Regions from separate parts of the Pseudomonas sp. NY15372 genome, predicted to be linked through region 3. Evidence: predicted binding sites of a transcription regulator. Region 3 holds the regulator's gene; each other region holds the start of a gene.
The links. Region 3 encodes sigma-54, which starts transcription at its own class of promoters, with help from an activator protein. Its sites were predicted from a motif close to ANTGGCATNNANNTTGCTNT; they were not measured.
Positions count from the first base shown of each region.

Region 1 (10,050 bases), on a different contig from region 3:
AAAAAACGCTGGCTCCTGCATCCGGCCCCTGCGCTGCGCTCCGGGTCAATGATTGGGGCCGCTACGCGCCCCATCGCGGCACAAGGCCGCTCCTACAGGATCACGCAAAGCTTGCCACTGGCGGGCTGTCTGTGGGAGCGGGCTTGTCCCGCGATCAAGGGCGAAGCCCTTGCCAGAGGACGGAATACCCGGCCCGCCCCAATCGCGGGACACGTCGGATCGCCGCACCGCCGCTCCCACAGGCGCCTGCAAATGGGTTGAAGCTTGCCTCATTCCCATGCGAATTTGTGGCTTTGCGCGCTGTGCGTGCCTCCAATCGAAAAGCCCAACCAGGTACACGGACGATGAGTCACCCCTCGCAATTCACCCTGCTCGGCAAGCGGCGTTTCCTGCCGTTCTTCATCACCCAGTCGCTGGGCGCTTTCAACGACAACCTGTTCAAGCAGTCGCTGATCCTGGCGATCCTCTACAAGCTGAGCCTGGAGGGCGACCGCTCGATCTGGGTCAACCTCTGTGCGCTGTTGTTCATCCTGCCGTTCTTCCTGTTCTCGGCGCTGGCCGGGCAGTTCGGCGAAAAGTTCGCCAAGGATGCGCTGATCCGTGTGATCAAGCTGGCCGAGATCGTCATCATGGCCATCGGCGCCACGGGCTTCGTCACCGGCCACCTGCCGCTGATGCTGCTGGCGTTGTTCGCCATGGGTACCCACTCGGCGCTGTTCGGCCCGGTGAAGTACTCGATCCTGCCCCAGGCCTTGCAGGAGGAGGAGTTGGTAGGCGGCAACGGCCTGGTGGAGATGGGCACCTTCCTGGCGATCCTGGCCGGGACCCTTTGCGCCGGGGTGATGATGTCCTCCACGCACTACGCCACGGTGGCCGCCACCGGCGTAGTGGCTACCGCGGTGCTCGGCTACCTGGCCAGCCGCTGGATCCCCCGGGCTGCCGCAGCTGCGCCGCAGATGAAGCTGGACTGGAACATCTTCAAGCAATCCTGGGCCACCCTGCGCCTGGGCCTGGGGCAAACCCCAGCGGTGTCTCGCTCGATCGTCGGCAACTCCTGGTTCTGGTTCGTCGGCGCCATCTACCTCACTCAGATTCCCGCCTATGCCAAGGACTGGCTGCACGGCGACGAAACCGTGGTGACCCTGGTGCTGACCCTGTTCTCGGTGGGCATTGCCCTGGGGTCGCTGCTGTGCGAGCGCCTGAGCGGGCGCAAGGTGGAAATCGGCCTGGTGCCGTTCGGCTCCTTCGGCCTGACGCTGTTCGGCCTGCTCTGGTGGTGGCATTCCGGCGATGTGCCGGTGGGCGCCGTGCCCCACGACTGGCTGGCGTTGCTGGGCATGGGCCAGGCCTGGTGGATCCTGCTGTCGATCGTCGGCCTGGGTGTGTTCGGCGGTTTCTACATCGTGCCGCTGTATGCATTGATCCAGGCACGCACCCCCGAAGACCAGCGGGCCCGGGTGATAGCCGCCAACAACATCCTCAATGCCTTGTTCATGGTGGTTTCGGCCATCGTCACCATCGTTCTGTTGAGCCTGGCCGAGCTGAGCATCCCGCAGCTGTTCCTGGTGGTGTCGCTGCTCAACATCGCGGTCAACGCCTATATCTTCCGTATCGTGCCCGAGTTCACCATGCGCTTCATGATCTGGCTGCTCAGCCATTCCATGTACCGCGTGGAGCACCGCGACCTCGAGCGCATCCCCGACGAAGGCGCGGCGCTGCTGGTGTGCAACCACGTGTCGTTCGTCGATGCGCTGCTGATCGGGGGGGCCATTCGCCGGCCGATACGCTTCGTCATGTACTACAAGATCTACAACCTGCCTGTGCTCAACTTCGTCTTCCGCACGGCCGGGGCCATCCCCATCGCCGGGCGTGGCGAGGACGAAGCCACCTACGAACGCGCCTTCGCCCGTATCGCCCAGTACCTGGCCGACGGCGAGCTGGTGTGCATCTTCCCCGAGGGCAAGCTCAGTGCCGATGGTGAAATCGATGTGTTCAAGGGTGGCGTGAGCCGCATCTTGCAGGAAACCCCGGTGCCGGTGATCCCGCTGGCGCTGCAGGGGCTTTGGGGCAGTTTCTTCAGCCGCGACCCGAACAAGGGGTTCTTCAGGCGCCTGTGGTCGCGGGTGACCCTGGTGGCTGGCGCCGCCGTCCCGGTGGACGCGGCGCAGCCCGAGGCACTGCGCGAGAAGGTCTGTGCCTTGCGCGGCGACGCGCGTTGAAAAGGGTAGAGGTGAAGGTCAGCCGGTGCTGACCTTCAGGCCGACCAGGCCGGCGACGATCAGCGCGACGCTGGCCAGGCGCATGAACGCCATGGATTCGCCGAACAAGATGATCCCGGCGATCACCGTGCCTACGGCACCGACGCCGGTCCACACCGCGTAGGCGGTACCCAGCGGCAGTTCCTTCATGGCCAGGCCCAGCAGGCCCAGGCTCACGGCCATGGCGGCGACGGTCAAGGCGGTGGGCAGGGGGCGGGTGAAACCGTCGGTGTACTTGAGGCCTACGGCCCAGCCCACTTCGAACAGGCCGGCGAAGAACAGGATGATCCAGGACATGATGAGTCTCCATCGTGGCTAAGGATGGGGCCGTCCCCGGAATGGTCACGCAGTGCGTCGTGAGGTCGTCCTCACAGTGCGCACTATACTGCACATCTGCTTAGACCACGGCAAGCCCGACTGCCCCATCGCCGGCACGCCGGCGCCCCCATTTGCCCCCTGTGGGAGCCGGCTGGCCGGCGATGGGGCGCAAGGCACAGCGAGGCCTCAGACCCCCTGCGGAATCTCCTCGCCCCCCAGCGCCTCGAACAGCGCCGGCAGGAACTCGGTGAAGGTCATCATCATCAAGGTGAAGCTGGCGTCGAACTGCTGCTGGGCTTCCTCGCCGCCGTCCTGTTCGGCCTGCTCCTGCAGCAGTTCCTCGAACTTAAGGCGCTTGATCACGGTCTTGTCGTCGAGCACGAACGACAGCTTGTCCTGCCAGGCCAGGGCCAGCTGGGTGACCACCTTGCCGGTGCCCAGGTGCAGCTGGATCTCTTCGCTGGCCAGGTCCTGGCGCTTGCAGCGTACGATGCCGCCGTCTTCATGGGTGTCGCGCAGCTCGCACTCGTCCAGGACGAAGAAGTCGGCGGCCGGTTCCTGGGTCTTGACCCAGTCGGTCATGGTCGCGCTCGGGGCGGTCTTGACCGTTACCGGACGCACCGGCAGCGAGCCCATCACTTCACGCAGGGTCGACAGCAGGTCCTCGGCTCGCTTGGCGCTGGCCGAGTTGACCAGGATCAGGCCCAGGCGAGGGGCAATGGCGGCGAAGATCATCGAGCGGCGGATGAAGGCGCGCGGCAGGAACGCCTGGATGATCTCGTCCTTGATCTGGTCGCGTTCCTTTTTATAGACCTTGCGCATCTGTTCGGTCTCGATCTCTTCGACCTTTTCCTTGACCGCATCGTTGACCACGCTGCTGGGCAGGATGCGTTCTTCCTTGCGGGCAGCGATCAGCAGGAAGTCACCACTGACGTGCACCAAGGGAGCGTCCTCGCCTTTGCCGAACGGGGCGACGAAACCATAGGTGGTCAGCTCCTGGCTGGCACAGGGGCGGGCTGGCTTGCTGGCCAGGGCGGCTTCCAGTGCCTCGGGCTCGAACGGGACGTCCTGGGTCAGGCGGTAGGTCAGCAGGTTCTTGAACCACATGAGGGGGAATCTCTCCTTAATGCATAAGGCGGGCATTATTCTCCGAGCGGTGGCTCCAGGCCAACCCTGTCAGAGGGCCAGCAGCCTCCTATTAAAGTGGAAAAGGCCGGTTGCGCTAGGTCTTTGAAAGATCTGAAAAAAAATTTGAAAAAAGTGCTTGCCAGGGTGGAGGGTCATCCGTAGAATGCGCGCCACACCGAGACGTTGGGTGATTAGCTCAGCCGGGAGAGCATCTGCCTTACAAGCAGAGGGTCGGCGGTTCGATCCCGTCATCACCCACCACTTCTCGATGTTTAGCGCAGCGGTAGTTCAGTCGGTTAGAATACCGGCCTGTCACGCCGGGGGTCGCGGGTTCGAGTCCCGTCCGCTGCGCCATATTCCAGCTTCCAGGGCCCACTGAACACCCGGAAGCCACAAAGAAAGCGACCTTAGGGTCGCTTTTTTTATTTCTGCTGCCTGATGTTGTCGTCAGGGTAGGTCGTGAGGCGGTTGTTGCCTGTGAGATCGCGCGCGGGCGGCGCTCGATCTTACAGGCGCCAAAGCTGCTACGGCGAACCATCTCACATGCCACCAATTGGTGCGAGCCCATCGGTTGAGTGCCATTTCTGTGCCGGCCCTATCGCGGGGCAAGCCGTTTTTGTTCCCCTCAAGGACACTGGAGTCCCTGTGGGCGGGCTGATGCCTGCAATTGGCCCAGTACTTGCTGATGCTCCTGCATCCAGGCCATCAACGCCGATGGCCTCCACGACAAAGGCGCCGTGCTGCCCCTCCTGCTTCTGCAGGGCGGGGCGGCCGGCGCCTTTTTTCGTTCATGCGGCCAGGAGATCGACCGATGAGCAGCAGCGAAGTGCGCAGTGTTTGCCCATATTGCGGGGTAGGGTGCGGCATCGTCATGACCGTGACGGACGGCAAGGTCACCAAGGTCAGCGGTGACAAGCAACACCCGAGCAATTTCGGTCGCCTCTGCACCAAGGGCCAGACTGCCCACCTGCCACTGACCGCCGCTGGGCGCCTGACCCACGCATTCGTCCGCCAGCAGCGCCATCAAGAGCCCGTGCAGGGCACCCTGCACAGCGCCATCGAACAGGCCGCCGGCCGACTGCGAGGGATCATCGACGCCCATGGCCCGGACGCAGTGGCACTCTATGTGTCCGGGCAGATGTCGCTGGAGGCCCAGTACCTGGCCAACAAGCTGGCCAAGGGGTTCATCGGCACGCGGCACATCGAATCCAATTCGCGCCTGTGCATGGCCAGCGCCAGCAGCGGCTACAAGCAGTCCCTGGGTGCCGACGGGCCACCGGGCAGCTACCAGGACTTCGAGCACGCCGAGGTGTTCCTGGTGATCGGTGCGAACATGGCCGACTGTCACCCGATTCTCTTCCTGCGCCTGCTCGATCGGCTCAAGGCCGGCGCCAGGCTGATCGTCGTCGACCCCCGGCGCAGCGCCACCGCCGACAAGGCCGACCTGTTCCTGCAAGTGCGCCCGGGTACCGACCTGGCCCTGCTAAACGGGCTGCTGCACCTGTTGCACCGCAACGGCCATACCGATGCCGACTTCATCGCCCGCCACACCGAAGGCTGGGAGGCGATGCCCGCTTTCCTCGAGGCCTATACACCGCAACGGGTCGCCGCCATCACCGGCCTCGCCGAGGCCGACATTCGTCAGGCCGCCGACTGGATAGGCCGCGCCGGCAACTGGATGAGCTGCTGGACCATGGGCCTGAACCAGAGCATCCACGGCACCTGGCACAGCAATGCCCTGTGCAACCTGCACTTGGCCACCGGTGCCATTTGCCGCCTGGGTAGCGGCCCGTTTTCGTTGACCGGCCAACCCAATGCCATGGGCGGGCGCGAGATGGGCTATATGGGGCCTGGGTTGCCGGGCCAGCGTTCGGCGCAGGTCGCCGCCGACCGTGCCTTCGTCGAGCAGCACTGGGGGCTCGCCCCGGGCAGCCTGCGCAACGAGAGCGGGGGCGGCACCGTGGCGTTGTTCGAACAGATGAAGGCTGGCTGCATAAAGGCCTGCTGGATCATCTGCAGCAACCCGGTGGCCAGCGTCGCCAATCGCCAGCAGGTCATCGACGGCCTGGGCCAGGCGGAACTGGTGATCGTTCAGGATGCGTTCCTCGACACTGAGACCAACCGCTACGCCGACATCCTGTTGCCCGCCGCCCTCTGGGCCGAGGGCGAGGGGGTGATGGTCAACAGCGAGCGCAACCTGACCCTGATGTCCCAGGCGGTCGAGCCGCCCGGCCAGAGCCTGGCGGACTGGCAGATCATCGCGCGCATCGCCTGTGCCATGGGCTACGCGGAGGGATTCGACTACCCCCACGCCGAGGCCGTGTTCGACGAGATCCGCCGCTTCTGGAACCCGGAAACCGGTTACGACCTGCGCGGTATCGGCTACCCCGAGCTGCGCGAGCGCCCCCGCCAGTGGCCCTGCGCCCCGGGCCGCGACCATGACCGCAGCCCGCTGCGTTACCACAACGATGGCGTCAGCCAGCACCTGCTGACTGCTGGCCAGGGCGCCCGGCCGGCCCTGGCGTTTCCCACGCCCAGCGGCAAGGCACGTTTCCTGGCACGCCCGTGGCTGCCGCCGACCGAACTGCCTGACGCGCAGTTCCCGCTGGTGCTCAATACCGGGCGCGTGCAGCACCAGTGGCACACCTTGACCAAGACCGGCAAGATCCCCAGCCTGAACAGGCTCGATCCGGGGCCCTTCGTCGAGCTCAACCCCGCGGACGCCGCGCGTCTGGGTATCGCCGAGCACGACCAGGTGGCCATCCGCTCCCGTCGCGGGCAGGCGGTGCTGCCGGCGCGGATCAGCGACCGGGTACAGGCGGGCAACTGCTTTGCACCTTTCCACTGGAACGACGTTTTCGGCGAGCAATTGGCGATCAACGCGGTGACCTGCGACGCCGTCGACCCGACCTCGTTGCAGCCGGCCTACAAACACTGTGCCGTGGCTCTGGAACGGGTCGGTGGAGCGCGTATCGAGGTGCTCGACCTGACGCCGCCGACGGTTGCCGAAGACGCCTGCGATGCCGCCCGCCACCGCGTGCTCTGGGCCTCGCAGACCGGCAACGGCGAAAGCCTGGCCGAGCGCTGCGGGCAAAGCCTGCGCGAGGCGGGTTTGGCGGTCGAGGTCAGCTGCATGGAGGCGATCAGCCCGCGCCAACTGCAAGGCGCCGCCAGTGTCGTACTGATCGCCAGCACCTTCGGTGACGGCGAAGCCCCTGCCAGCGGTGCAGGTTTCTGGCAGGCCCTGCAAGGCGAGCAGGGCAGCCATTGCGCTGAATTGCCCTATGCCGTGCTAGCCCTAGGCGACTCCAGCTATGACCAGTTCTGCGGCTTCGGCCGCAAGCTCGATTCGCGGCTGGCCGAGCTGGGGGCTCGCCGGTTGTTGGACCGTGTCGACTGCGAGCCCGACTTCGACGAGGCTTTCGCTGCCTGGCTCGATGCCTTGCTTGCGCAGCTGGGGGCAGCACCGGTCAGGGCCTCGCGCAAAAGCGTTGGCGGTGCAGCATTCGACAAGCAGCGCCCGTTGCCGGCCAGGCTGGTGGAAAACCGCCTGCTCAATGGCCCAGGCGCCAGCAAGGAAACCCGTCAGCTGGTATTCGACCTGGGCGACAGTGGTTTGAGCTACCAGGCCGGTGATGCCCTGGGCGTCTGGCCTCGCAATTGCCCGGCGCTGGTCGAGGAGCTGCTCGGTTTGATGAGGCTGGACGGCCAGGCCATGGTCGAACTCAAGGGGCACGCACCGATGCCCTTGGCCGTTGCCCTGGAGCGGCACCTGGACATCACCCGGGTCACTTCCAGCCAGCTGGAGGTTTTCAGCCAGGCGAGCAGCGACCTGCGGGGCATGCTGTTGCCCGAGCGCAAGGCCGACCTGAAGCACTGGCTCTGGGGCCGGCAACTGGCCGATGTCCTGGGCGAGTTTCCCCAAACGCTGTCGTTGGCCGAATGGCTGGAGCTGCTCAAGCCGTTGCAGCCCCGGTTGTATTCGATCTGCTCGAGCCCCATCGCGCACCCCGGCCAGGTTCACCTGACGGTCTCCACGGTGCGCTATGGCGCGCGCAAGGGCGTGTGCTCGACCTTCCTCGCCGACCGCGCCGAAGGGGTCGAGGTGGCGATCTTCCCCCAGGTGGCGAAACACTTCCGCCTGCCCGAGGACGACCGTACGCCGGTGATCATGGTCGGCCCCGGCACGGGCATCGCGCCGTTCCGGGCCTTTCTCGAAGAGCGCCAGGCGCGTGGGGCGAGCGGGCGCAACTGGCTGTTCTTCGGCGAGCAGCACGAAGCCTGCGACTTCTATTACCGCGACCAGTTGCTGGCCTGGCAGGCCAGCGGCCACCTGCACCTGAGCACCGCGTTCTCCCGCGACCAGGCGTCCAAGGTGTATGTCCAGCAGCGCATGCTGGAGCAGGGCGCGCAGCTGTGGCGCTGGCTGGAGGAGGGCGCCTACTTCTACGTGTGTGGCGACGCCATGCGCATGGCCAAGGATGTCGACGCCGCCTTGCGCCACGTCGTGGCCGAGCACAGCGGCATGGGTAACGAGGCTGCCCAGGCCTATGTGGACGCCTTGAGCAAGGCCGGCCGCTACCGGCGCGATGTGTACTGAGTGCCCCAGGATGAGCAGGCGTGCACAGGATTGGGGCGATTTGTTTGGCGCAACTGCTTTGGGGACCGCCATCACCCACCTCAAGACCTAGCTCCTAGCAGAGTTGGCACACTCCCTGCTTTTGAACACTGACAACATGCCCTGCTGATCAACGGCGACCAGCCCGGGCCCAAACTGATGAGAACAGGCAAAGGCGCCTGGAGCTTCGGCTCCAGGCGCCTTTTTTTTCGCGAGGATCGGCTATGAAGGCAACAGCGAACAGCGGGCAACGGGAGCGACTGGTCATCGTCGGCAACGGCATGGTCGGCCACCACTGCGTCGAACAACTGATCGAGCGCGGCGCGCTGGCGCGCTTCGAGCTGCGGGTGTTCGGCGAAGAGCGCCAGCGCGCCTACGATCGCGTGCATCTCTCCGAATACTTCGGCGGCAGCGATGCCGAGGCCCTGGCGATGTGCGAGCGGGACTTCTACGACCGCCACGGCGTGCACCTGCACTTGGGCGAGGCCGTACTGGAAATCGACCGCGAACGCGGCGAAGTGGTCACCGCCGAAGGACGCTATGGCTATGACCACCTGATTCTCGCCACCGGGTCTTATCCCTTCGTGCCGCCGATCGAAGGTTCCAGCGGCACCGCACGTCTGGTCTATCGCACCCTGGACGACCTCGACGCCATCCGCGCCGCAGCCGGCAACGCCCGCCGAGGCGTGGTGGTCGGCGGTGGCCTGCTTGGCCTGGAGGCCGCCAATGCCTTGAAGTCCCTGGGCCTGGAAGCCCACGTCGTGGAATTCGCGCCGCGGCTGATGCCGGTGCAGCTCGATAGCGAGGGTGGTGCTGCCCTGCGCGCGCAGATCCAAGCGCTGGGCGTGGGCGTGCACCTGTCCCGGGCCACCCAGTCGATCAGTGCTGGCGAGGCCTACCGCTACCGCATGAACTTCGACGGCGGCGAGCACCTGGAAACCGACCTGATCGTGTTCTCCGCAGGCATCCGCCCCCAGGATGCCCTGGCCCGCACCTGTGGCCTGGAAATCGCCGCCCGGGGCGGCGTGGTGATCGACGGCGATTGCCGCAGCAGCGACCCACGCATCTTCGCCATCGGCGAATGCGCGTCGTGGAACGGCAGTGTGTTCGGCCTGGTGGCGCCAGGCTACGGCATGGCCCGCAACCTGGCGGCACTGCTGGCAGGCGAGCCTGCGCAGGCGTTCGCCGGTGCCGACATGTCCACCAAGCTCAAGCTGCTGGGGGTGGATGTCGGTTCCATCGGCGATGCCCACGGCGCCACGCCGGGCGCGCGCAGCTATCGCTTCATCGACGAGGCCAACGCGGCCTATCGCCGGCTGGTGGTGGATGCCAGCGGCAAGCGCGTGCTCGGCGCGGTGCTGGTGGGCGACAACAGCTATTACGACACCCTGCTGCAATACGTGCAGAACGGCATCGCCCTGCCGGCCGACCCAGCAGCGCTGATCCTGCCGCAGGGCGGCGCAGTACCCGCCCTGGGCGCCGATGCGCTGCCCGACAGCGCGACCATCTGCTCCTGTCATAACGTCAGCAAGGGCGCGGTCTGCGCCGCTATCGACAGCGGCTGTGCCGACCTTGCCGCGGTCAAGGGCTGCACCAAGGCCGCCACCGGTTGCGGCGGCTGTGCGGCCCTGCTCAAGCAGGTCTTCGAGCACGAGCTGGGCGCCCGTGGCGTGGCCGTGGACAAGAGCCTGTGCGAACACTTCGCCTACACCCGCCAGGAGCTCTACG
Region 1 is NZ_JBLUPY010000060.1:2,571-12,620, reverse strand. It holds gene ACNFG0_RS22300 (MFS transporter) at 345-2,219, shown strand; gene sugE (quaternary ammonium compound efflux SMR transporter SugE) at 2,238-2,555, opposite strand; gene rdgC (recombination-associated protein RdgC) at 2,763-3,683, opposite strand; tRNA gene ACNFG0_RS22285 (tRNA-Val) at 3,890-3,965, shown strand; tRNA gene ACNFG0_RS22280 (tRNA-Asp) at 3,982-4,058, shown strand; gene ACNFG0_RS22275 (molybdopterin-dependent oxidoreductase) at 4,516-8,304, shown strand; gene nirB (nitrite reductase large subunit NirB) at 8,547-10,050, shown strand, end outside.
Region 1: a site for sigma-54 is predicted at 8,407-8,426, ahead of nirB (nitrite reductase large subunit NirB). Genes of this name have one in related genera too.

Region 2 (10,050 bases), on a different contig from region 3:
CCAAGGTGTCGGCGGCTGCCTGCAGGTCAGACTGGTCATGCAGTACCGAGCGGATGCGCTGGTCGCCCAGGCTGGCCCAGACGCCATCACTGAGGAGCGCGAAGCAGTCGCCATCCTGCAGCTCGCCCTCGAGGTAGTCCACCAGCAGATGCTGGTCCAGGCCCAGGGCGCGCTTGAGCACATGCTGCATGCCCGGTTGGTCCCAGACGTGGTCTTCGCTCAGGCAGTGCAGGCGGCCGGCCTGCCAACGATAGACACGGCAATCACCCACATGCGCCAAGGTGAAGCGACGCCCGCGCAGGACCAGGGCGCTGAGGGTGGTCAGTAGCGGTTGGCCTTTGCCTTGGGCGCGCAGCCAGCGATTCTGCGCCAGTAGCAGGCGGTCCAGAGCCTGGGCCACGCCCCAGGTGGCGGGGGTGGCGTAGTAATCCAGCGCAAGCGCCTGCAGGGTGGCCTTCGCGGCCAGGCTGCCGTCGGCGCACTGGCTGACGCCGTCGGCCAGTGCACACAGATAGCCCTTGCTGGCGGCCAGTTCCGGAGCGGGCGTGACCAGGCGCAGGGCATCCTGATTTTCGGCCCGCGGGCCGGTGGCCGTGGCTTGGGCGAAGCTCAACTGCAGGCTCATGGCATCTCCTCAGACCCGCGCTGCAGTGACGGCCGCAGAGCCCCAGGTGGTGCGCCAGCGTTGCTTGACGCCGTGCAGGCCGAACCAGGCCAGCAGGCCAAGGCTGGCGAACAGCCACAGGGCCAGTTGGTAGTCACCGGTGTGTTGCTTGATCGCTCCCAGCCCTGCGGCCAGGAGGAACCCGCCGATGCCGCCGGCCATGCCGATCAACCCGGTCATCACGCCGATCTCCTGGCGGAAGCGTTGGGGCACCAATTGGAATACCGCGCCGTTGCCCGCACCGAGACCGAGCATGGCGCTGACGAACAGGGCCAGGGCGGCCACGGCGCTGGGCAGGTTGAAGCCAACGGCGGCGATGCAGATGGCCGCCACGCTGTACATGGCCAGCAAGGTGCGGATCCCGCCGAAGCGGTCGGCCAGGGCGCCGCCCAGCGGGCGCATGAGGCTGCCGGCGAATACGCAGGCGGCCGTGTAGTAGCCGGCGGTGACCGGGCTCAGGCCGTACTGGTCGCTGAAATAGCCGGGCAGAGCACTGGCCAGGCCGATGAAGCCGCCGAAGGTCACGCTGTAGAAGAACATGAACCACCAGCTGTCGCGGTCGCCCAGGGCCTTGAGGTAGTCCGCCATGGCCTTGGGCTTGGGCCGTTGCGGTGCATTGCGCGCCAGCAGAACGAACAAGGCCAGGGTCAGCACCAGGGGCAGCAGGGCGAAGCCGAACACGTTGTTCCAGCCAAAGGCTGCAGCCAGGGCAGGGGCCAGCAGGGCGGCGAACACTGTGCCGGAATTACCCGCGCCGGCGATGCCCATGGCTTTGCCTTGGTGTTGAGGCGGATACCACTGCGAGGCCAGGGGCAGGGAAACGGCGAACGAGGCGCCGGCAAAACCGAGGAACACGCCCAACAGCAGGGCTTGTTCATAGCTGTGGATACCCAAGTGCCAGGCGCAGGCCAGGGCTGCGATCACCACCACCTGGCCCAGCACCCCGGCAGTCTTCGGCGACAAACGATCCACCAGCAGGCCCATGGCGAAACGCAGCACCGCGCCGGCCAGGATCGGCGTAGCCACCATCAGGCCCCGTTGCTGTGCGCTCAGTCCGAGGTCGGCGGCGATCTGCACCGCCAGAGGGCCCAGCAGGTACCAGACCATGAAGCTCAGGTCGAAATACAGGAACGCGGCGAACAGGGTGGGCACATGCCCGGATTTCCAGAAGCTCGTATTCATCGAACACCTCGCGCGGCTTGCAACGCTAGTCACGCCCTGGTTGTGCAGGGCCGGAACGAAAAAGACGCCGCTTCCCGGTCCACTGGCATGGAAGGGGAGCGACGTCTTTGTCGGGGAATGTGGCAACCGCCGTTGGCTACCTGTGGGGTGTACTCAGCAAGAGCCGGGCCAATTAGGGCTGCTATGCAGCCCATCGCGAGACAAGCCCGCTCAGGATCACGCAAACCTGGCCAATGGCGAGTTCAGGCAGCGCAGGGCTGCCGCTAGCCCAGCATCTCGTGCATGGCGATGATCTGTTCGGCCACCTGGATCAGCTTCTGCTGGCGGCTCATCGCCTGGCGCCGCATCAGCGTGTAGGCCTGTTCCTCGTTGCAGTCCTTCATTTTCATCAACAGGCCCTTGGCCTGTTCGATGCGCTTGCGTTCGGCCAACTGCTGGTCCCGGGCCAGCAGTTGGGCCTTGAGCGCCTGGTCGCTTTCGAAGCGGGCCATGGCCACGTCGAGGATCGGCTGCAGACGCGCGGCATGGATACCTTCGACGATATAGGCGCTGACCCCGGCCTGGATCGCCTGGCGCATCACGCCTGGATCGTGCTCGTCAGTGAACAGCACGATGGGGCGGGGACGGTCGCGGCTGACCAGCACCACCTGCTCCATCACATCCCGCCCTGGTGACTCGGTATCGATCAGGACCACGTCCGGGTGCACGGTTTCGACGCAGGTGGGCAGGTCGATGGTCAGGCCAGCGGCCTCGATCACCTCGAAGCCCGCCTCGATCAGGGCGCCCTTGAGGCGACCGACCTTTCGTTCGGTGTCATCGATCAGCAGGATTCGCAGCATGTCCGTTCTCCTCACAGGCCGGCCTGGGCATCAGGGGTGTCATCCAGGGCGTGCAGGCGGAAGCTGCGGGCATAGCCGTGAGGGTCGCTGCCGTCCCAGCGGGTGCCGTCGATCAGCAGACTGCTGCGCATCAGGGGGTAGGAGCAGGGCACGCCGATGGCCTCGGCCGCCTGGTGGTAGAGGCCCAACTGCTGGACCTGACGGGCCACGCCCAGGTAGTCGGGGTCTTCGCGCAGCAGCCCCCAGCGGCGGAACTGCGTCATGAACCACATGCCGTCGGACAGGTAGGGTATGTTCGCCCGCCCCTGGTCGAACAGGCGTAGGGCGTGAGGGTCGTGCCACTGGTTGCCCAGGCCGTCCTGGTAATCGCCGAGCAGTCGTGGTTCGATGCTGCCCAGGGGCGTATCCAGGTAGGCCTTGCCGCTGAGCAGCTGGGCCGTGCTCCGGCGGTTTTCCTGGCTTTGCTCGATGAATCGGCTGGCGGCCAGGACCGCCTTCACCAACGCTCGGGCACTGTTGGGGTATTGCTCGACGAACGCGCGGGTAGCGCCGAGGACTTTTTCCGGATGGTCCGGCCAGATCGACTGGCTGGTCGCCAAGGTAAAGCCCAAGCCCTTGGCCACCGCATCGGCCGACCAGGGCTCGCCGACGCAAAAGCCGTCGATACGCCCGGCTTGCAGGTGGGCGGCCATCTGTGCGGGGGGGACCACCACACTGCGCACGTCCTGCAGCGGGTGAATGCCTTGGCTGGCCAACCAGTAATACAGCCACATGGCGTGGGTGCCAGTGGGGAAGGTCTGGGCGAAGGTCAGGCGTGCGCCATGCTGGTGCACCAGGCGCGACAATGCCTCGGGGCTGGTCACGCCTTTGCGCTGCAGGGCCGGGGAGAGGTTCAGGGCCTGGGCGTTCTGGTTCAGACCCATGAGCACGGCCATGGCATGGTTGGGTATGCCGCCCAGGCCCAGGTGCACGGCGTAGACCAGGCCGTACAGGCAATGGGCGGCATCCAGTTCGCCGCTGACCAGCTTGTCGCGCAGCCCGGCCCAGGAGGCCTGGCGTTTGAGGTTGAGGGTCAGGCCCTGCAACTGGGCGAAGCCCTGGGTGGCGGCCACTACGACCGGCGCGCAGTCGGTCAGGGCCATGAAGCCGATGTCCAGGCAGGTTTTCTCGGGGGCATCGCTGCCGTTGACCCAGGCCAGGGGTGTCGTGGGGAATGCTGTGTTCAAGGGGTTCCTCGCCGGTACGGAGCAGTCTGCCTGTACCCGATGAAGCAACCCATGTGCCAGCGCCCCTGTCGCCCGGGCCGCGCGCTGGCTATAATCGCCCGCTCACTCACCGCGAGTCTTGCCCGCCCATGTATACCCTGGCCCGCCAGCTGCTGTTCAAGCTTTCCCCGGAAACCTCCCACGACCTGTCCCTGGACCTGATCGGCGCCGGTGGCCGCCTCGGTCTCAATGGCCTGCTGTGCAAGCAGCCGGCGGCGTTGCCGGTAACGGTCATGGGCTTGAACTTCGCCAACCCGGTCGGCCTGGCCGCCGGCCTGGACAAGAACGGCGCGGCCATCGACGGTTTCGCCCAGTTGGGTTTCGGCTTCGTCGAGATCGGCACCGTGACCCCGCGCCCTCAGCCGGGCAACCCCAAGCCGCGTCTGTTCCGGTTGCCCGAGGCCACGGCGATCATCAACCGTATGGGCTTCAACAACCTGGGCGTCGATCACCTGCTGGCCCGGGTTCGTGCTGCGCGTTATGACGGCGTACTGGGCATCAACATCGGCAAGAACTTCGACACGCCGGTCGAGCGCGCGGTGGACGATTACCTGATCTGCCTGGAAAAGGTCTACGCCGATGCCAGCTATATCACCGTCAACGTCAGTTCGCCGAACACCCCGGGCCTGCGCACCTTGCAGTTCGGCGACTCGCTCAAGCAACTGCTGCAAGCCCTGGCGGTGCGCCGCGAGCAGTTGGCCAGCGAGCACGGCAAGCGCGTGCCCCTGGCCATCAAGATCGCCCCGGACATGACCGACGAGGAAACCGCCCTGGTGGCCTCGGCGCTGATGGAAACCGGCATGGACGCGGTGATCGCCACCAACACCACGCTCGGCCGCGAAGGCGTCCAGGGCCTGCCGTTCGGTGACGAGGCCGGTGGCCTGTCCGGTGCGCCGGTGCTGGAGAAAAGCACACACACGGTGAAGGTGCTGGCCGCTGAGCTGGCCGGCAAGTTGCCGATCATTGCCGCGGGCGGGATCACCGAAGGGCGCCACGCAGCGGAAAAGATCGCCGCTGGTGCCAGCCTGGTGCAGATCTACTCGGGTTTCATCTACAAGGGGCCTGCGCTGATCCGCGAGGCGGTGGACGCCATTGCGGCCATGCCGCGGCAATAAAAAGGACAGGCATAAAAAAGGGCCCCTTGCGGGGGCCCCTGGGCCTCAGCCCGCCGCCCGGATGGGGCGCGCATGGTGACTCGAATTCAGTGTCCTCGTCTCAGCCAACGGCGTGATTTTCGTTGAGTCTCTGGATGCCAGCGGTGCCGGTCATGCCATCCCAGTTGTCACCCCGTCCTTCGCGCCAGCCATTGATCCAGGCTTGGCGTACGGACGGCAGGTTGAAGGGGCAAAGCTCGCGGGATTTGCCGGTGACCCCATACTGGTAGCCACGTGAATATGCTCTTTCCAACGGATCACGCTTAAGTCTTCTCATAGGGTGTTGCCCTCACTTGTTGACTGTAATGTCCCGTCGGCCTCTCCGAGGCCGGGCAGAATCGTTCTGCCGGTTTGCGCTCGCTGCCGGCGTGGCGAGCGGAAGGTGTTGCCTCGTTGCGAGACAACCTAAGGCCAGTTCTAACCAAAGCGAGTCACAGTGTGAATGATCGATTTGTCATAAGGACGTAACCTTTCCTAGGGTCAGAGGATAAGTAAATAAATGCGACTCAACCTGATTTGTCGTTGAGCCCGCTATGATCAGGGTTTAGTGCCTATTTGCGGTCAACTGGCCATGGGGGCCGGTGAAGTGTGGTAACAATTTGAAATGCGACGAAGGGTCACAGTCGTGACCCCGTCACCGGAAATTTTCATACTGCCTGACGATCTAACCCATTTTCGCCATGACGCGATGGGCTCGTCGATCAGGTGGCCCGGTCTGCTCTTGATGGGCAGGCCACCCGAGCGCCTGCTGGAAGGGCGCCCGGGCAAACTCAGGCGGGGCGATGCGTCGGCCCGTCACTCAACCAGCCCAAGGCTCTGGATTGCTCATGTCGGACCGTTTCGAACTCTATCTCACCTGCCCCAAAGGCCTGGAAGGCCTGCTCGCCGAGGAAGCCCGTGGCCTGGGCCTTGAAGAGGTGCGCGAGCACACCTCGGCGATCCGCGGCTCGGCCGACATGGAAACCGCCTACCGCCTGTGCCTGTGGTCGCGCCTGGCCAACCGCGTGCTGCTGGTACTCAAGCGCTTCTCCATGAAGAACGCCGACGAGCTCTACGACGGCGTCCATGGCGTCGACTGGCAGGACCACCTGATGGCCGACGGCACCCTGGCGGTGGAGTTCAGTGGCCACGGCTCGGGTATCGACAACACCCACTTCGGTGCCCTGAAGGTCAAGGACGCCATTGTCGACAAGCTGCGCAACCGTGAAGGTCAGCGCCCCTCGGTGGACAAGATCGACCCAGACCTGCGCGTGCACCTGCGCCTGGAGCGTGGCGAGGCGATCCTGTCTCTGGACCTCTCCGGCCACAGCCTGCACCAACGTGGCTACCGCTTGCAGCAAGGCGCTGCGCCGCTGAAGGAGAACCTGGCTGCGGCGGTGTTGATTCGCGCCGGCTGGCCACGTATCGCCGCCGAAGGTGGCGCCCTGGCCGACCCCATGTGCGGTGTGGGCACCTTCCTCGTCGAAGCGGCGATGATCGCTGCCGACATCGCGCCTAACCTCAAGCGCGAACGCTGGGGCTTCACGGCCTGGCTCGGCCATGTGCCGGCGCTGTGGCGCAAAGTGCATGACGAGGCCCAGGCCCGCGCCCAGGTGGGGCTGGCCAAGCCGCCCCTGTGGATCCGCGGCTATGAGGCCGACCCGCGGCTGATCCAGCCGGGGCGCAACAACGTCGAGCGTGCGGGCCTGGGCGACTGGGTGAAGATCTACCAGGGCGAGGTGGGCAGCTTCGAGCCGCGCCCGGACCAGAACCAGAAAGGCCTGGTGATCAGCAACCCGCCCTATGGCGAGCGCCTGGGCGACGAGGCGAGCCTGCTCTACCTCTACCAGAACCTTGGCGAGCGTCTGCGCCAGGCCTGCCTGGGGTGGGAGGCGGCGGTGTTCACCGGTGCGCCGGAGCTGGGCAAGCGAATGGGCATTCGCAGCCACAAGCAGTACGCGTTCTGGAACGGCGCGCTGCCGTGCAAATTGCTGCTGTTCAAGGTCCAGCCCGACCAGTTCGTCACCGGCGAGCGTCGCCAGGCCGAGCCTGAGGCGGGCGAGCCGCGCCGCCCGGTGGCGATTGCCAGTGAGCCGGCACGCCTGTCCGAGGGCGCGCAGATGTTCGCCAACCGCCTGCAGAAGAACCTCAAGCAACTGGGCAAGTGGGCCCGCCGCGAGCAGGTCGGTTGCTACCGTCTGTACGATGCCGACATGCCCGAGTATGCCCTGGCCGTGGACCTCTACCAGGACTGGGTGCATGTGCAGGAATACGCCGCGCCGCGCTCGGTCGACCCGGACAAGGCCCAGGCGCGCCTGCTCGACGCTCTGGCGGCCATTCCCCAGGCGCTGGGCATCGACCCGCAGCGCGTGGTGCTCAAGCGCCGCGAGCGCCAGAGCGGAACCCGCCAGTACGAACGCCAGGGCACTGAAGGCCGTTTCCACGAGGTAAACGAAGGCGGCGTCAAGTTGCTGGTCAACCTCACCGACTACCTGGATACCGGCCTGTTCCTCGACCATCGCCCGATGCGCATGCGTATTCAGCGCGAAGCGGCCGGCAAGCGTTTCCTCAACCTGTTCTGCTACACCGCCACCGCCACCGTGCATGCGGCCAAGGGCGGGGCGCGCAGCACCACCAGCGTCGACCTGTCCAAAACCTACCTGGACTGGGCGCGACGCAACCTGGCGCTCAATGGCTTTTCCGACCGCCACCGCCTGGAGCAGGGCGACGTCATGGCATGGCTGGAGGGCAATCGCGACAGCTACGACCTGATCTTTATCGACCCGCCGACCTTCTCCAACTCCAAACGCATGGAAGGCGTGTTCGACGTGCAGCGCGACCATGTGCAACTGCTGGATCTGGCCATGGCTCGGCTGGCGCCAGGGGGCGTGCTGTATTTCTCCAATAATTTCCGCAAGTTCCAGCTCGACGCGGGGCTGGTGGAGCGTTATGCGGTCGAGGAAATCAGCGCGCAGACCCTGGACCCGGATTTCGCCCGTAACAACCGGATCCACAAAGCCTGGCGCATTCAGGCTCGCTGAGGCGACAAGCTACGTTGCGCGGCTAGTGGCCAATAGCTATAACTCAGCGAAGGGCTGGACAATTCGCAGGACGCTGACGTGGTGAGATTCTTCTATGAAGTGTGGCGTGCGTGCGAAGGTGCTTGGCGTATTTCGCGAAGCATTGCCTGCGTGGGCGGTGGCGCTGGCGGCCCTGGTCGCTGGCGGGCTGCTCACCGCCGCCTTGGTGATCGCTGCCCAGGCGTTCTATAAGCAGCAGTTGCGTCAGCGTTTCGACTTGCTGGCCAACGAACGCTACAGCCGTATCGCCGAACGTTTCGAAGACCAGGAGCAGCGCCTGGACGGGCTGCGGCGCTTCTTCAGCTATTCCACCCAGATCACCCCGCTCGAGTTCGACGGCTATGCCCGGCCATTGTTGTACCGCACCCAGGCTTACTCCTGGGCGCCACGGGTCGATGCCGGCCAGCGGGGTGACTTCGAGCGCCGGGCCAGGGCGTGGCTGGGCCAGGACTATCAGATTCGCGACCAGGACGAGCAGGGCAACTGGCAGCCAGCCGCCCAGCGCGACTATTACTACCCGGTGCTCTACACCCAGGCAGCCTCGCTGCAGGGGCAGCCTTATGGCCTGGACCTGCGCGGCCAGCCCGTGCGCGAGGCGGCGCTGATTCGCGCCCAGTCGCCGGGCAGCATGGCGGTTTCCGCGCCGCTGGACATGATCAATGTCGAACCGGCCTATGCACGAGGCGTGCTGGTGGTGGCGCCGGTATTCGCCGAGGGTGTGGTCGACGGCCTGCCGGCTGGCTACGTGATGGCGCTGCTGAGCATGCGACGCCTGATCGCCGAAGGCCTGCCGCCGACGGAGGAGGACAACCTGGTGGTGCGCATCACCGATGCTTCTGGGAGCAAGGGCCCGGAGGTGCTGTTCGACTCGCAGAACCCGATCGCCCCGGTACCCCTGGCCAGCAGCCATTTGTTGCACCTGGCGGACCACCACTACCCGCTCGACATTCGCCCCAGCCTGGCCTTCCTCCAGGCCAACCGTTCTTCCGCCGCGGTGGCCGTCGGCTTGCTGGGCGGCTTGTTGAGCCTGTTGCTCAGCGCCTTGCTCTACAGCCTGTTCAGCCAGCGTCAGCGCGCCCTGAGCCTGGTGGAGCAGCGCACCGCCGAATTGCGCGTCAGTGAACAATCCCTGCGCGATACCCACAACCAGCTGCGCAGCGTGCTGGATGCCGCCACCCAGGTGGCGATCATCGCCACCAGCCTCAGGGGCGTGGTCAGCACGTTCAATGCCGGTGCCGAACGCATGCTGGGCTATTCGGCCAGCGAGGCGATCGGCCAGTTGCGCCTGGAGGACCTGGTTCCGCCCGAGGAACTGAGCCAGCGCGCCCATGCCTTGCGCCAGCGCTATGGGCGTGATTTCGGCGGCGGCCAGGCGATGTTCGCCGAAACGGTGCAGGAGAGCGACAGCGAGCCAGGGGAGTGGACCCTGGTACGCAAGGATGGCAGCCACCTGCTGGCCAACATGCTGGTGACCGCCGTGCTCGATGAGCAGGGCTTGTGGGTGGGGTACTTGGCGATCTGTATCGATGTCACCGAACGGCGCCGGGTGCATGAGGCGCTGGCGGCGCGAGACCGGCTCCTGGAAAAGCTCAGTGCCGAAGTGCCGGGCGGTATCTACCAGTATCGGCAGGACGCCGACGGGCACTCGTGCTTTTCCTACGCGAGCCAAGGGCTGCGCGACATCTACGAGATCGACCTGCAGGTGCTGCGCGAGGACGCCTCGGCGGTGTTCGAGCGCATCCACCCGGACGACCTGGAGCGTGTGCGTAGGTCGGTGCGTTATTCCGCTGAGCATCTTGCGCCCTGGCGCGAGGAGTACCGGGTTGTGCTGCCGAAGGCGGGCCTACGCTGGGTCCGCGGGGAGGCGACGCCGGAGGTCGACGATGC
Region 2 is NZ_JBLUPY010000008.1:37,195-47,244, forward strand. It holds gene ACNFG0_RS08610 (protein kinase domain-containing protein) at 1-625, opposite strand, end outside; gene ACNFG0_RS08615 (nitrate/nitrite transporter) at 635-1,846, opposite strand; gene ACNFG0_RS08620 (ANTAR domain-containing response regulator) at 2,110-2,685, opposite strand; gene ACNFG0_RS08625 (CmpA/NrtA family ABC transporter substrate-binding protein) at 2,697-3,911, opposite strand; gene ACNFG0_RS08630 (quinone-dependent dihydroorotate dehydrogenase) at 4,040-5,065, shown strand; gene rmf (ribosome modulation factor) at 5,166-5,381, opposite strand; gene rlmKL (bifunctional 23S rRNA (guanine(2069)-N(7))-methyltransferase RlmK/23S rRNA (guanine(2445)-N(2))-methyltransferase RlmL) at 5,932-8,124, shown strand; gene ACNFG0_RS08645 (diguanylate cyclase) at 8,219-10,050, shown strand, end outside.
Region 2: a site for sigma-54 is predicted at 3,953-3,972, ahead of ACNFG0_RS08625 (CmpA/NrtA family ABC transporter substrate-binding protein). Genes of this name have one in related genera too.

Region 3 (10,050 bases):
TTCGGGTCGCAAGTTGGGCCTGCCGAGCACCGCCAACGCCGGTGGTGTGCATAACCTCTTCGTCACCCACGGGGTCGAAGACCAGGCAGCCTTGATCCGCCGTATGGGGCGTGGCCTGCTGGTGACCGAATTGATGGGGCATGGCCTGAACATGGTGACCGGTGATTACTCCCGCGGCGCGGCGGGCTTTTGGGTGGAGAACGGCGAGATCCAGTTCCCTGTCCAGGAAGTGACGATCGCCGGCAACATGAAGGACATGTTCCAGCAGATCGTGGCGATTGGCAGCGATATCGAAACCCGTAGCAATATCCACAGCGGCTCGGTGCTGATCGAGCGGATGACGGTTGCGGGGAGCTGAGCCTTGTCTGCGGGCTGTTGTTTCGACATGCGGCGACATTGTCGCCGTAGTTCGAAACAACAAGCATTATGCCGTAGAGAGGATAGGGCGTTTTAGCAATTCATAGAGGGCAGCCGCGAGATCAGGTGCTTCGCCGGAAGGCTTTTATCGCCCGGGGAGACCATGTTGAACGCACGCACGCCAATATAATATTTCATATGCTTATAGCTGTGGTAGATGCTCACAGGGATCGGGCAGTGAAAGTCGGGGGTTGTCCCGACTGTTTTGATCAAGCTGTTGTTTTCGGAAAAAACGCCTACCTCGAACATTGTGCTTTTCGGCCAATTGTCATTTGTCGGTCTTTCCCAGCGTGCAATAAAACCATGTTGCTCCCAGTTCGGATATTTTTCGGGGCAAAAGCGACGGCTTCGGGGCTGGTAGAGCCTCTGGCAGCGGTGATCTGTGCCTGGCTGGTGAACGTTGCCCAATTGCTGCTACCGCTCGGCCTAGCGTGTGCGGCGGGGGCGATGTTGCTGGTAGTGACCCAGGAGATCATCCCGGAGTCGCGTAGCAATGGGCATCACCGGTTAGCCGGCCTGGGGCTGTGCATCGGGTTCTGTTTGATGATGGTGCTGGATACGGCGATGTCTTGAGTTGCAGATCCACAAGGATTACGACTTCAGTGGGTTACTCACCTTCATCGAAGTAATTGTTGATCAACTCGACCAGTGCTTCCATGGCTTCGTTGTCCTGCTCGCCCTCGGTATGCAGGTGCACCGAGGTGCCCTTGCCCGCCGCCAGCATCATCACCGCCATGATGCTCTTGCCATCCACCAGCTTGTCCGGCGCGCGCCCGACCCTGACCTGGCAGGGGAAGCGGCCGGCCACGCCGACGAACTTGGCCGCCGCCCGGGCATGCAGGCCAAGCTTGTTGATGATGGTGATTTCGCGGGCGGGCATCGTGGGGCGGATATCCTGTGGGCTAGAGGTCGCGGTGGCGGACCTGGACGTTTTTCAGGGATTGTTGCAGCAACTGGCCCAAGCGCTCGGTCAGGTACACGGAGCGGTGGTGCCCGCCGGTGCAGCCGATGGCGATGGTGACATACGCACGGTTGCTGGCAGCGAAGCGGGGCAGCCATTTGAGCAGGTAGCTGGAAATGTCCTGGAACATCTCCTCGACGTCCGGCTGGGTGGCAAGGTAGTCGATCACTGGCTGGTCCAACCCGGAATGCTCACGCAGTTCCGGCTTCCAGTACGGGTTGGGCAGGCAGCGTACGTCGAACACCAGGTCGGCGTCCACGGGCATGCCACGCTTGAACCCGAAGGACTCGACCAGGAAGGCGGTGCCGGGCTCAGGCTGGTTGAGCAGGCGCAGCTTGATCGAGTCTCGCAGCTGATAGAGGTTCAGGTTGGTGGTGTCGATCTTCAGGTCGGCCAGGTCGGAGATCGGGCCGAGTAGCTCGCTCTCGACGCGGATCGCTTCTGCCAGGGAGCGGTTGGCGTTGGTCAGCGGGTGGCGCCGGCGGGTCTCGGAGAAACGCTTGAGCAGCGTCTCCTCGTCGGCGTCCAGGTACAGCACGTCGCATTGGATATGCCGGCTCCTGGCATCTTCGAGCAGGTCGGGGAAGCGGCTCAGGTGGCTGGGCAGGTTGCGTGCGTCGATGGAAACGGCCACCTTCGGTTGCAACAGCTCGGTGTTGATCAGTGCGTTTTCGGCCAGTTGCGGCAACAACCCGGCGGGCAGGTTGTCGATGCAGTAATAGCCGTTGTCTTCCAGGACATCGAGGGCGGTACTTTTGCCGGAGCCGGACCGGCCGCTGACGATGATCAGGCGCATGTTCAGTGCTCGTTCTGTGCGTCCAGGACTACCTGGTACAGGGCCTCGCTGCTGTCGGCGGCACGCAGGCGATCGCGAACCTCCTTGCGATCGAGCATGCTGGCGATCTGGCGCAGCAGTTCAAGGTGCGCATCGGTGGCAGCTTCCGGCACCAGCAGGACGAACAGCAGGTCCACGGGCGCGCCATCGATGGCGTCGTAGTCGATAGGAGCATCCAGGTGCAGCAGGGCGCTGACGGGGGCCGTGCAGCCTTCGAGCCGGCAGTGGGGAATGGCGATGCCATTGCCGAAGCCGGTGGAACCCAGTTTCTCGCGGGCAATCAGTTTATCGAAGACGTCTTGCATCTCCAGTTCGGGAATTTGCTCGGCGATCAGGTTGGCGACCTTTTCCAGGGCGCGCTTCTTACTGCCGCCCGGCACGTTCACGAGGGAACGGCCGGGGGTCAGGATGGTTTCAAGTCGGATCATGGATGAGAGGGATCAGCGGGCGGCTGCACCTTGCAGCAGGCTTTGCTGTTTTTCCTTATGTTTTTTCAGTTGGCGGTCGAGCTTGTCAGCCAGGGCGTCGATCGCTGCATACATGTCTTGGTGTTCGGCGTTGGCAACCACTTCTCCGCCGGGAATCTGGAGCGTGGCCTCGACCTTCTGCTGCAGTTTCTCGACTTTCATGATCACCGTGACGTTGGTGATCTTGTCGAAATGTCCTTCCACCCGGGCGAGCTTCTCGAGTACGTACTCACGCAGTGGTTGGGTGACTTCTACATGCTGTCCACTGATGTTGACTTGCATACAGCTTCTCCTTTGTTGCCCGTGCATAAAGGGCAGGTATTGCACCTGCCACTGAAACGCTATGGCACAGCCAGGGGCTACATCAGTCGCTTGCGCTCGCTCGACGGTGCGATGCCGAGGGACTCGCGGTACTTGGCGACGGTGCGACGGGCTACCTGGATGCCTTGTGCCTCCAGTAAACCAGCGATCTTGCTGTCACTCAATGGCTTTTTCTGATTTTCCGCTGCAACCAGTTTCTTGATGATCGCGCGGATCGCCGTAGACGAGCATTCACCGCCTTCGGAGGTGCTCACATGGCTCGAGAAAAAGTATTTCAATTCGTAGATGCCACGCGGGGTGTGCATGTATTTCTGCGTGGTGACCCGGGAAATGGTCGACTCGTGCATGCCCACCGCTTCGGCGATGTCATGCAGTACCAGCGGCTTCATCGCCTCGTCGCCCTGATCGAGGAAGCCGCGTTGGTGTTCGACGATTTGCGTGGCGACCTTCATCAGCGTTTCGTTGCGGCTCTGCAGGCTCTTGATGAACCAGCGCGCCTCCTGCAACTGGTTGCGCATGAACGTGTTGTCGGCGCTGGTGTCGGCGCGGCGGACGAAACCTGCGTATTGCGGGTTGACCCGCAGGCGGGGGATCGCTTCTTGGTTGAGTTCCACCAACCAGCGGTCGTTGTCCTTGCGCACGATGACATCCGGCACCACGTACTCCGGCTCGCTGGACTCGATCTGCGAGCCTGGGCGCGGGTTGAGGCTCTGTACCAGTTCGATGACCTGGCGCAGTTCATCTTCCTTGAGCTTCATGCGGCGCATCAGCTGGCTGTAGTCGCGGCTGCCGAGCAGGTCGATGAAATCGGTGACCAGGCGCTGGGCCTCGGCCATCCACGGCGTGTTGGCTGGCAACTGGCGCAGTTGCAGCAACAGGCATTCGCCGAGGTTGCGTGCACCGATGCCGGCGGGCTCGAACTGCTGGATGCGGTGCAGTACGGCCTCCACTTCATCCAGTTCGATATCCAGCTCGGGGTCGAAGCCTGCGCAGATCTCCTCGAGGCTGTCCTCCAGATAACCCTGGCCGTTGATGCTGTCGATCAAGGTCACGGCGATGAGCCGGTCGGTGTCGGACATCGGTGCCAGGTTCAACTGCCACAGCAGGTGGCTCTGCAGGCTCTCGCCGGTGGAGGTGCGGGTGGTGAAGTCCCACTCGTCGTCATCGCTGGCCGGCAGGCTGCTGGCACTGGTCTGGTAGATGTCTTCCCAGGCCGTGTCCACGGGCAGTTCGTTGGGGATGCGTTCGTTCCATTCGCCTTCTTCCAGGGTTTCGGCGTTGGCCGTGCTTTCCTGGAAACTGTTGTCCTGGGCTTCGGCGACGGGCTTGCTCTCGGCGTTGTCGGCCATGGGGTCGCTGTTGTCGAAGTCGTCGCCGTCTTCCTGACGTTCGAGCATCGGATTGGATTCCAGCGCTTCCTGAATTTCCTGTTGGAGGTCCAGGGTGGAGAGCTGGAGCAGACGGATGGCCTGTTGCAACTGCGGTGTCATCGTCAGTTGCTGGCCCATTTTTAGGACGAGCGATGGTTTCATGGCTGGGGCTTAATACCTTGTTCGCCGGCGCGCATGCGCCATCCACTACACGAAGGGCGCCGGGGCGCCAATTTTAAGCAAGTTATATGCCTGAAATTGTAGCGTTTGCCTAGAGCACTGCAACATTTGCAGCAGTGCCCAGGCAGACTCCGGGCTCAGAGTCGGAACTCGTGGCCCAGGTAGACTTCCTTGACCAGGTCGTTGGCCAGGATCGTCTCGGCATCGCCTTCGGCGATCAGTTGTCCATCGTTGACGATGTAGGCGGTCTCGCAGATATCGAGCGTCTCGCGGACGTTGTGGTCGGTGATCAGTACACCGATACCCTTGGCCTTGAGGTGATGGATGATCTGCTTGATATCGCCCACGGAAATCGGGTCGACACCGGCGAAGGGTTCGTCCAGCAGGATGAACTTCGGCGCGGTGGCCAGGGCCCGTGCGATCTCGACGCGGCGGCGTTCGCCACCGGAGAGGCTCATGCCGAGGTTGTCACGGATGTGGCTGATATGGAACTCCTGCAGCAGGCTTTCCAGCTCCTTGCGGCGGCCGTCGCGGTCGAGGTCCTTGCGGGTCTCGAGGATGGCCATGATGTTGTCGGCCACCGACAGCTTGCGGAAGATCGAGGCTTCCTGGGGCAGATAGCCGATGCCGGCGCGGGCGCGGCCATGCATGGGCTGGTGGCTGACATCCAGGTTGTCGATCAGCACGCGGCCCTGGTCGGCGCGGACCAGGCCGACGATCATGTAGAAGCAGGTGGTCTTGCCGGCGCCATTGGGGCCGAGCAGGCCGACGATCTGGCCGCTGTCGATCGACAGGCTGACGTCGCGGACGACCTGGCGGCCCTTGTAGCTCTTGGCCAGGTGCTGGGCTTTGAGGGTTGCCATTTACTCGGCCTTCTTCTTCGGCTGAATCACCATGTCGATGCGCTGACGCGGCGAGGTCACATTGCCACCACGACCGGCGGTGGCCACCTGGGTCTTGGTGTTGTAGACGATCTTCTCGCCTTCGGTGGTGTTGCCTTCGTTCTCGACCTTGGCGCGGTCGGTGAGGATCACCATGTCCTTCTGCGCCTGGTACTGGATGGTCACGGCCCAGCCTTTCATCTTGTCGGGCTTGGCGGTGCTCTGCTGCTGCTCGAAATACGCCAGGTTGCCCACCGAGGTGACCACGTCGATATCGCCGGAGGCGGCGCGGGTGATGGTCACGGTGTTGCCTTTGATCATCATCGAGCCCTGGGTGATGATCACGTCGCCGGTATAGGTGGCTACGCCTTGCTTGTCGTCCAGGTGAGCGTTGTCGGCCTGGATGCGGATAGGCTGGTCACGATCGTTGGGCAGGGCCAAGGCGCTCGCGCTTCCCAGTGCCGCGCTCAGGCTGAGCAAAAAGGGGAGGGTTTTAACGAGCCTCATACTGTCCTCTTACGTTGGACAGCAGGTCCATCCTGCCGTCTTTCAAATACGCTTTCATTCCTTTGCCCGTAGTGGTCCCACCGGCGCCGTCGATTCTAACGGCTTGCTCGGTCTGCGCATATTGCTTCTGCGGGAACACGGTCATGCGGGACGTGGTGACGATCATTTCGCGCTGCTTTTCATCGGTGCGGGCCACGCGGACCTTCTCGATGAGTTCGACCTCGGTGCCGTCCGGGTTGACCTCGGCGCGCTCGCTCTGCACGTGCCATGGGTACTGGGTACCGCGGTACAAGTGCAGGTCGGGCTTGGTCAGCAGGGAGACTTCGCTGGCCTTTAGGTGCTCGACCTTGTCGGCGGTCATCTCGTACTGCATCTTGCCGTCCGGCATGAACTGCACGCTGTGGGCGTTGATCGCGTAGTAGTCGATGGCGCTTTCGTCGACCTGGGCCACGGGCTTGTCGAGGAAGCTCTCGGGGCTGATGTTCCAGTAGCCGACCGCCACCAGCAGTGCGGCGATCGCACCGAGCAGCACGATATTTCGGGCTTTCTTGCTGAACATGTGCGGCCTTAGAGGTAGTTGGCGTTGGCAGCGTCCAGGTTGCCCTGGGCCTGCATGATCAATTCACAGAACTCTCGGGCTGCGCCTTCGCCGCCGCGGGCCTGGGTCACACCATGGGCGTGCTGGCGAACGAACGGTGCGGCGCTGGCCACTGCCATGCCCAGGCCTACGCGACGGATCACCGGCAGGTCGGGCAGGTCGTCGCCCAGGTAGGCGACCTGTTCATAGCTTAGGCCCAGTTCGGCGAGCAGGCCGTCGAGCACCACAAGTTTGTCCTCGCGGCCCTGGAACAGGTGTGGGATGCCGAGGTTGCGGGCCCGGCGCTCGACCACCGGCGTCTTGCGCCCGCTGATGATAGCGGTGGTCACGCCCGAAGCCATGAGCATCTTGATGCCATGGCCGTCGAGGGTGTTGAAGGTCTTGAACTCGCTGCCGTCCTCGAGGAAGTACAGGCGCCCATCGGTGAGCACGCCGTCGACGTCGAAGACCGCCAGCTTGATGGCTTTGCCGCGTTGCAGCAGATCCGGGTTCATCGTGTTGTCCTCCATCACATCACGCCTGCGCGCAGCAGGTCATGCATGTTCAAGGCGCCGGTCGGGCGGTCGTTCTGGTCGACCACCACCAGTGCGTTGATCTTGTTGTCTTCCATGATGCGCAGGGCCTCGGCGGCGAGCATCTCGGCGCGGGCGGTCTTGCCGTGCACGGTCATCACCTGGTCGATGATGGTCTTGTGCACGTCGATGTTGCGTTCCAGGGCGCGGCGCAGGTCGCCGTCGGTGAACACCCCGGCCAGGCGGCCGTCGGCTTCCAGGACCACGGTCATGCCCACCAGGCTCTTGCGCGACATCTCTACCAGGGCGTCCTTGAGCAGAGTGCCACGCTGCACGATCGGCAGCGCCTCGCCGGTGTGCATGACGTTTTCCACCTTCAGCAGCAAGCGACGGCCCAGGGCACCGCCCGGGTGGGAGAAGGCAAAGTCCTCGGCGGTGAAGCCGCGAGCCTCGAGCAGCGCGATGGCCAGGGCGTCGCCCAGGACCAGGGCCGCGGTGGTGGAGGAGGTGGGTGCCAGGTTCAGCGGGCAGGCCTCCTGGGCGACGCTGGCGTCGAGGTTGACCTCGGCGGCCTGGGCCAGGGGCGAGTCGGGGTTGCCGGTGAGGCTGATCATCTGGATGCCCAGGCGCTTGATCAGCGGCAGCAGGGTGACGATCTCGGCGGTGCTGCCGGAGTTGGACAGGGCCAGGATGACGTCATCACGAGTGATCATGCCCATGTCGCCATGGCTGGCTTCGGCCGGGTGCACGAAGAACGCCGGCGTGCCGGTGCTGGCCAGGGTCGCGGCGATCTTGTTGCCGATGTGGCCCGACTTGCCCATGCCGAGGACGACGACCCGGCCCGTGCTGGCCAGGATCAGCTCGCAGGCCTTGACGAAGTTGTCGTCGATACGCGGCAGCAGGCCCTCTACGGCTTCGAGTTCCAGGCGCAGGGTGCGCTGGGCGGATTGGATCAGCTCGCTGGATTGGCTCATGTCGAAAAGCAATGTCTGATAAAAAGGCGCCGATTATAGCTGCAATGTACGAAAGGCTCATCCATCGATTGTCGTACTGGCTGTCGTTGGCCTGAACAGCCTGCGTGATGGCCTTGGGGCGCACCTTGCAGCGGTGCTATAGTTCGCCGCTATTCGGCCCGCCGTTGGCGCGTGTGCCTTCATGAAGAGGGCAGGCGTCCATTGAGACGAGGCTGCATCGCAAGGAGTCTAGATGAGTGTGGATAGCGCCTACGCGGTCGAGTTGAAGGGGGTTTCCTTCAAGCGCGGTTCGCGCAGCATTTTCAGCAATGTGGACATACGCATCCCCCGTGGCAAGGTCACCGGCATCATGGGGCCTTCCGGGTGCGGCAAGACCACGCTGTTGCGCCTGATGGGCGCACAGTTGCGCCCTTCGGGCGGCGAAGTCTGGGTCGCCGGGCAGAACCTGCCGACCCTGTCGCGGGGCGACCTGTTCGATGCGCGCAAGCAGATGGGCGTATTGTTCCAGAGCGGCGCCCTGTTCACCGATCTTGACGTATTCGAGAACGTCGCCTTTCCATTGCGGGTCCATACCCAGCTGTCGGACGAGATGATTCGCGACATCGTCCTGATGAAGCTGCAGGCCGTGGGCCTGCGCGGTGCCATCGATCTGATGCCGGATGAACTTTCCGGCGGCATGAAGCGCCGCGTAGCGCTGGCCCGGGCGATCGCGCTGGACCCGCAGATCCTCATGTACGATGAACCGTTCGTCGGCCAGGACCCGATCGCCATGGGCGTGCTCGTGCGCCTGATCCGCCTGCTCAACGATGCCCTGGGCATCACCAGTATCGTGGTATCCCACGACTTGGCCGAAACCGCGAGCATCGCCGACTATATCTATGTGGTGGGGGATGGCCAGGTGCTGGGGCAGGGCACGCCCGACGAGCTGATGGGCTCGGACAACCCGCGTATCCGCCAATTCATGAAGGGCGACCCGGACGGCCCGGTGCCTTTCCACTTCCCTGCGCCTGACTATCGCGCCGACCTGCTGGGAGCGCGGTGATGCGCAGAAAATCCGTACTCGAACGTATCCGCCTGTTCGGCCGCGCGGCCATCGACGTTCTGGCCGTGCTAGGCCGTTCCTGCCTGTTCCTTGGCCATGCCCTGGGCGGGCGCGGCGGCATCGGCGGCAGCTTCCAGCTGCTGGTCAAGCAGCTCTATGCGGTGGGCGTGCTGTCGCTGGCCATCATCGTCGTCTCCGGCGTCTTCATCGGCATGGTGCTGTCGCTGCAGGGCTACAGCATCCTCACCAAGTACGGCTCCGAGCAGGCCGTGGGGCAGATGATCGCCCTGACCCTGCTGCGTGAGCTGGGGCCTGTGGTCACCGCCTTGCTGTTCGCCGGCCGCGCGGGTTCGGCCTTGACCGCCGAGATCGGCAACATGAAGTCCACCGAGCAGTTGTCGAGCCTTGAGATGATCGGCGTCGACCCGCTCAAGTACATCGTCGCCCCACGCCTGTGGGCTGGGTTCATCTCGCTGCCGTTGCTGGCGCTGATCTTCAGCGTGGTCGGCATCTGGGGTGGATCCTGGGTCGCCGTGGACTGGCTGGGAGTCTATGAAGGCTCGTTCTGGGCCAACATGCAGAACAGTGTTTCCTTTACCGACGACGTGCTCAACGGGCTGGTCAAGAGCCTGGTGTTCGCCTTCGTCGTGACCTGGATCGCCGTATTCCAGGGGTATGACTGCGAGCCCACCTCAGAAGGGATCAGCCGTGCCACCACCAAGACCGTGGTCTACGCCTCGTTGGCAGTCCTGGGTCTGGACTTTATTCTGACCGCCTTGATGTTTGGAGATTTCTGATGCAAAACCGCACCCTGGAAATCGGTGTCGGCCTGTTCCTCCTGGCCGGGATCCTGGCGTTGCTGCTGCTGGCCCTGCGCGTCAGCGGGCTGTCCGCCAGCCCGAGCAGCGACACATATAAAGTTTATGCGTACTTCGACAATATCGCCGGTTTGACGGTCAGAGCTAAAGTGACCATGGCCGGTGTG
Region 3 is NZ_JBLUPY010000004.1:158,420-168,469, forward strand. It holds gene pmbA (metalloprotease PmbA) at 1-358, shown strand, start outside; partial or broken gene ACNFG0_RS05225 (ZIP family metal transporter) at 763-990, shown strand; gene ACNFG0_RS05230 (HPr family phosphocarrier protein) at 1,025-1,297, opposite strand; gene rapZ (RNase adapter RapZ) at 1,320-2,174, opposite strand; gene ptsN (PTS IIA-like nitrogen regulatory protein PtsN) at 2,177-2,641, opposite strand; gene hpf (ribosome hibernation-promoting factor, HPF/YfiA family) at 2,654-2,962, opposite strand; gene ACNFG0_RS05250 (RNA polymerase factor sigma-54) at 3,040-4,533, opposite strand; gene lptB (LPS export ABC transporter ATP-binding protein) at 4,689-5,414, opposite strand; gene lptA (lipopolysaccharide transport periplasmic protein LptA) at 5,415-5,939, opposite strand; gene lptC (LPS export ABC transporter periplasmic protein LptC) at 5,926-6,498, opposite strand; gene ACNFG0_RS05270 (KdsC family phosphatase) at 6,507-7,031, opposite strand; gene ACNFG0_RS05275 (KpsF/GutQ family sugar-phosphate isomerase) at 7,046-8,023, opposite strand; gene ACNFG0_RS05280 (ATP-binding cassette domain-containing protein) at 8,256-9,065, shown strand; gene mlaE (lipid asymmetry maintenance ABC transporter permease subunit MlaE) at 9,065-9,862, shown strand; gene mlaD (outer membrane lipid asymmetry maintenance protein MlaD) at 9,862-10,050, shown strand, end outside.